2 regions of the Ruminococcus sp. MCC718 genome follow, and region 1 is predicted to be linked to the other one. Evidence: predicted binding sites of a transcription regulator. Region 1 holds the regulator's gene; the other holds the start of a gene.
The links. Region 1 encodes Rex, which represses fermentation and respiration genes when NADH is low (regulators of the CRP and FNR family bind a similar motif). Its sites were predicted from a motif close to ATTGTTAANNNNTTAACAAT; they were not measured.
Positions count from the first base shown of each region.

Region 2: the regulator Rex is predicted to act here: its motif matches at 1,986-2,005, upstream of gap (type I glyceraldehyde-3-phosphate dehydrogenase).

Region 1 covers NZ_WQNP01000171.1:11,862-15,177, forward strand. Annotated here, with positions in the region: gene GPK60_RS13765 (aspartate kinase) at 197-1,516, shown strand; gene GPK60_RS13770 (redox-sensing transcriptional repressor Rex) at 1,619-2,260, shown strand; gene GPK60_RS13775 (NAD(P)H-hydrate dehydratase) at 2,332-3,316, shown strand, end outside.
Region 2 covers NZ_WQNP01000020.1:26,081-29,396, reverse strand. Annotated here, with positions in the region: gene GPK60_RS02320 (phosphoglycerate kinase) at 1-773, opposite strand, end outside; gene gap (type I glyceraldehyde-3-phosphate dehydrogenase) at 927-1,940, opposite strand; gene GPK60_RS02310 (histidinol-phosphatase HisJ family protein) at 2,162-2,962, shown strand; partial or broken gene mnmA (tRNA 2-thiouridine(34) synthase MnmA) at 2,955-3,316, opposite strand, start outside.

The sequences.
Region 1 (3,316 bases):
CCTCCAAGTGTATATATTTTACAAAAATAATTTGTGTCTGCGAAGACCCTGACTCGTATTATCATAGCATATTTCTGCTTTTTGCACCAGCAAATTTCAAAAAATGCTCTGGACGAACCGCATATTTTGCGGTATGATTAAAGACAGCGTATATTTGCGTGACAGACAGATGCGGAATTTAGGAGGAATAAAAAGCATGAGAAAAGTAGTAAAATTTGGTGGAAGTTCTCTTGCAAGTGCAGAACAGTTTAAAAAAGTAGGAGATATCATCCGTGCTGATAAAGGAAGAAAATATGTTGTTCCGTCTGCTCCGGGCAAACGGTTTGATGGAGATATCAAGGTAACGGATATGCTTTATGCATGCTACGCAAAAGCAGAGAAAAAAGAAGACATCACAGCTTCAATTGCTGCGATCCGTGAAAGATACATGGAGATCATAAACGGTCTCGGACTTTCCCTGTCTTTGGATGATCAGTTTGAAGTGATCTCCGAAAACTTTAAAAAACTGGCAGGTTCCAATTATGCTGCTTCCAGAGGAGAATACTTAAACGGTATCATCATGGCAAATTACCTGGGATATGAATTTATCGATGCAGCTGAAGTGATCGTTTTCCATGAAGACGGCACATTTGATGCAGAAACAACCAATGAAAAGCTTTCTGCACGCCTGGCAGAATGTGACAATGCAGTCATTCCTGGATTTTATGGTGCAACCGCAGAAGGAAAGGTAACAACCTTCTCCAGAGGCGGATCCGATATCACAGGTTCTCTGATCGCAAAAGCAGTCCATGCTGATCTGTATGAGAACTGGACCGATGTATCCGGTTTCCTGATCACAGATCCACGTATCATCAAAAATCCGAAAGTGATCGATACTATCACTTATGTAGAGCTTCGCGAGCTGGCATACATGGGTGCTACCGTGCTTCATGAAGAAGCCATCTTCCCGGTAAGACAGGAAGGTATCCCGATCAACATCCGCAATACCAACCGTCCTCAGGATCCTGGTACGCTGATCGTTGAAAGTACCTGCAGAAAACCGCGTTATACGATCACCGGTATTGCCGGAAAGAAAGGATTTGCAGCCATCAACATCGAAAAAGATATGATGAACTCCGAAATCGGATTCTGCCGCAAAGTCCTGACCGTATTCGAAGACAATGGTATCTCCATCGAGCATATGCCTTCCGGAATCGATACCATGACGGTATTCGTACATCAGTCCGAATTCGAAGAGACCGAGCAGAAGGTACTGGCCGGTATCCACCGTGCTGTCAATCCGGATTCTGTCAATCTGGAATCTGACCTGGCACTGATCGCAGTCGTAGGTCGTGGCATGAAATCTCAGCGTGGAACAGCGGGACGTATTTTTTCCGCACTGGCACATGCAAGTATCAATGTCAAGATGATCGATCAGGGTTCCAGTGAGATGAACATCATCATCGGTGTGAGCAATCAGGATTTCGAGCGTGCGATCAAATCAATCTATGATATTTTTGTAACCGTACAGCTCTAAAAATCAAAGAGGGTACACAAAACCTGCGGCGGACATGGCAGGGATCTTGTGTGCCCGTCTTTTACGTTACTATACAACAGCATTTGACAGGGAGGTATGCAAGTGGAAGAGAAAGAAATTTCAAGAGCGGTCATCAAAAGACTGCCACGGTATTACCGTTATCTCGGTGAGCTGCTGGAATCCGGTACGGAGCGGATCTCATCCGGCGAGCTGAGCGAACGCATGCAGGTAACAGCATCCCAGATCCGGCAGGATCTCAATAATTTCGGTGGATTCGGCCAGCAGGGATATGGTTATAATGTAAAACATTTACATACGGAGATCGGGAAGATCCTGGGTCTGGATCAGGATTACAATATGATCATCATCGGTGCCGGAAATCTCGGACAGGCTCTTGCAAATTATGTAAAATTTGAAAAAAACGGTTTTCTGGTCAAAGGGCTGTTCGATGTAAATCCAAAGCTGAAAGGCGTTGCAGTCAGAGGAATTGTGATCCGTATGACAGACGAGCTTCCTGCTTTTTTGCAGGAGCATGACATTCAGATCGCAGCCCTGACACTTCCGAAACAGTATGCAAAGGAAATGGCAGACTTTCTGGTGGATCACGGCATCCGTGCAATCTGGAATTTTGCCCATACGGATCTTCATCTGCCGGAAGATGTGATCATCGAAAACGTACATCTTTCGGAAAGCCTGATGCAGCTGTCTTACAATATCAGCCGCTACAGCAGAGAACATAAATAAAAAGAACGCAGAGAAAAAAAAAAGAAAACTGTATATTCCATTTGGACGGGCAGACAGGAGGTATATCGCATATGAGGATCTTGTTATCAAAAGAAGACATGAAAACATGTGACCAGAATACCATAGAAGGGTTCGGCGTTCCATCCTGTGTACTGATGGAGCGTGCGGCACTTGCGTGTGTCGATGAACTGTACCGAAGCGGTGCTGCACTTGACCGCGTTCTGGTCATCTGTGGTTCGGGCAATAACGGCGGAGACGGATTTGCCATCGCCAGACTTTTGTTTCTGGATCAGGTACCGGTTTCCATCTGGTTTGTCGGAAAAGAGCAGTCCTGCACGGATCAGACACGCCATCAGAAAGAAATCTGTGAGAAATATGGGATAACTTTTTGTAGTAACCCGGAAATAAATGAATATACTGTTATAGTAGATGCACTGTTTGGAATCGGTCTTTCGCGTGACATCGAAGGCAGCTACCGGGACGCAATCGGGCGGATCAATAAAAGTCCTGCTTTTGTACTGTCTGTCGATATTCCTTCCGGCATTGACGGAAACACGGGTGTGATACGGGGGATTGCCGTAAAGGCTGACCTGACAGTGACATTTGCTTTTGAGCAACCGGGGCATTATATCGGAAAAGGGCGTGCCTGTACCAAAGAGGTACGTGTACGTCAGATCGGTATTACAAAAGAAAGCCTTCCGAAATGCCGGAAATCTTACGTCTGCTATGACAGTATGGATTTAAAGCGGCTGCCAGAGCGACTTGCCACAGAAAACAAAGGTTCCTGCGGCAAAGTTCTTCTGATCGCCGGGAGCCGGGACATGTGCGGTGCTGCAATCTTAAGTGCACGTGCAGCGTATCGAAGCGGAGCCGGTTATGTTCGCATCTACACAGACGAACACAATCAGTCCGCCCTTTTTCAGTCTATCCCGGAAGCAGTGGTAAGCTGCATCCATTCCAACTGGAAGAGAGAACTTGAAAACCTGCTTGCGTGGGCTGATGTGGTTGCAGTAGGTCCCGGCATCGGCATGGAAGCACAAAAGCTTGACATCCTGA
Region 2 (3,316 bases), on a different contig from region 1:
TCAGCTTTTGCCATCATCTCATTGCAGTAGTCGATCTTGCTGTCGTCTACCAGAGATTTACCAATCTCTTTGCCCTGAGCTTTCAGGAAAGTATAAGCCATACCGCCGCCGATGATCAGAGTATCGCATTTCTCAAGCAGGTTGGAGATAACATTCAGTTTGTCTGCTACTTTTGCACCACCCAGGATTGCAACGAACGGGCGAACTGGATTTTCTACTGCATTGCCCAGGAAATCAATCTCTTTCTGCATCAGATATCCAACAACTGCGGTATCTACATATTCGGTAACACCTACGTTAGAGCAGTGTGCTCTGTGAGCAGTACCAAATGCATCGTTTACGAACACATCACACAGAGATGCCAGATCTTTACTGAATGCTTCGCCATTTTTGGTTTCTTCAGCACGGTAACGAGTGTTTTCAAGCAGAACAACTTCACCGTCTTTCATAGCTTCTACAGCTGCTTTTGCGTTCGGTCCTACAACTTCCGGATCAGCTGCAAATTTTACTTCCTGACCAAGCAGTTCAGAGAGACGTACTGCTACCGGTGCCAGAGAGAGTTCCGGTTTCGGTTCTCCCTTTGGTTTGCCCAGATGAGAGCAAAGGATTACTTTTCCGCCGTCCGCGATCAGTTTTTTGATAGTTGGCAGAGCTGCTACGAGACGGTTTTCGTCTGTGATCTTGCCATCTTTCAGAGGTACGTTAAAGTCACAGCGAACCAGGACTCTTTTGCCTTTTACGTTGATATCATCAACTGACTTTTTATTAAGCATTCTTATTTCCTCCTTGTATCATACATACGGATTTTCTAATGTGCATCCTTGCGGAGCCACTTATTTAGCCGCAGAGTCTTCTCCGACTAAGATAAAAAGGGCCCGGTCCAAAAGACCGGACCCAGATAGGTCTTCTTTGTCTGATTTAACAGATTATGCTAATTCAGAGAAGTATTTGATTGTTCTTACCATCTGAGATGTGTAAGAGTTTTCGTTGTCATACCAAGAAACAACCTGTACTTCTGTTGTACCGTTGTCCAGAGGCAGAACCATTGTCTGAGTAGCATCAAACAGAGAACCATATCTCATACCAACGATATCGCTGGATACGATTTCGTCTTCGTTGTATCCGTAAGATTCTGTAGTAGATGCTTTCATCTTAGCGTTGATTTCGTCTACAGTTACTGTTCCTTCAACAACTGCTGTCAGGATTGTAGTAGAACCTGTAGGGGTCGGTACACGCTGTGCAGAACCGATCAGTTTGCCGTTCAGTTCCGGAATAACCAGACCGATAGCTTTTGCAGCACCTGTGCTGTTCGGAACGATGTTTACTGCTGCTGCACGGGATCTTCTCAGATCGCCTTTTCTCTGAGGTCCGTCCAGAGTCATCTGATCACCTGTGTAAGCATGGATTGTTACCATGATACCGGATTTGATCGGAGCCAGTTCGTTCAGAGCTTTAGCCATTGGTGCCAGACAGTTTGTTGTACAAGAAGCTGCAGAAATGATCTGATCCTCAGCTTTCAGTGTCTCATGGTTTACATTGTAAACGATAGTCGGAAGGTCATTGCCTGCTGGTGCAGAGATAACAACTTTACGAGCACCTGCATTGATATGAGCCTGAGCCTTTTCTTTGGATGTGTAGAATCCAGAGCACTCCAGAACTACGTCAACACCCAGCTCGCCCCATGGGCAGTTGTTTGCATCCGGGAAAGCGTAGATCTTGATCTCTTTTCCGTCAACTGTGATGGAATCTTCACCTGCTGATACTGTGTCTGCCAGTGCATATTTACCCTGTGATGAATCGTATTTTAACAGGTGTGCCAGCATTTTTGGGGAAGTCAGATCGTTGATAGCTACTACTTCATATCCTTCTGCGCCAAACATCTGTCTGAATGCAAGACGTCCGATACGTCCAAAACCATTAATTGCTACTTTTACTGCCATGATTAATTTCCTCCTATTATGTTAAATAGTATGATTGCGGTCTTTATTGTTAAAGATTCCACAACTTTCTTCTATTCTACCTAATTTCTGTAAAAAGTTCAAGTATAATTTCAACGAATTTCTCTAGACATTTGTGTTTTATTCTCATAAACTTGTAACAGAGAGAAAAATCAGGTGTTTTTTCCTGAATTTTGCCGTATTTTGAAAGGAGTTTTTATTTTATGAGATCCGATTTTCATCTTCATTCCTCTTTTTCCGCCGATTCCGACGCCCCGATGCGGGATATGGTCGAAAAGGGTATCTCTCTTGGACTGTCTGCCATGTGTTTCACAGAGCACATGGACTATGACTATATTGACGAAGGGATGGTCTTCGAAGCTGATATTCCTTCTTATTGCAAGACGCTTACCTCCCTCAAAGAAGAGTATGAGCACAAGATTGAATTATTATTCGGCCTCGAACTCGGTCTGCAGCCTTATCTGAAGGAGCGCTGCGAATCTCTTGTGAAGAATTGGGATTTTGATTTTGTGATTGGATCATCCCATGTGGTAAACGGACAGGATCCCTACTATCCTGCTTTTTTTGAGGGACGCACCGAAAAAGAGTCTTATATTTCTTATTTTGAATCGATCATTGAGAATCTGCATACCATGTCCTGCTTTGATGTCTACGGCCATATTGATTATGTCGTCCGCTACGGTCCAAATAGAAATCAGTTCTATTCTTATAAAGAATACAGTGACTGGCTGGATGAGATCATCCGTCTTCTGATCGATAAAGGACTTGGCATGGAGATCAATACCGGAGGCTATGCAGCCGGACTTGGACACCCGAACCCGCACGAAGATATCCTGAAACGTTACCGCGAACTTGGCGGCGAGATCGTCACCATCGGATCAGATGCACATGCCCCAGAACGTATTGCGGCTGATTTTGACCGTGCCTGTTCGATATTAAAAAAATGCGGCTTCCGTTATCATGCGATATTCCGCAAACGAAAGCCGACTTTTGAACTTATATAATCGTACCGCCGCCCAGCACGTATCCGTCTTCATAGAGCACCACTGCCTGTCCCGGCGTGATTGCGTGCTGTGGTTCTTCAAAGGTACAGGTAATCTCATCTTCTCCGGTCCGCTTTACATGACAGTATGCCCCTTTGTGATTGTAGCGGATCTTTGCAAATACATGATCTTCTTCCTGAATATCTTCCCTTGCCATGAAATTTAAATGGTTGGCACGAAGAACCGTCTGACAGGCCTGGGCACGGTTTCCGATCACCACTTCGTTTGTCTGTGGTCGGATCTCTGTGACAAAAGCCCTCTCTCCAAGTGAAATTCCCAGACCTTTTCGCTGTCCGACCGTATAATGAATGATCC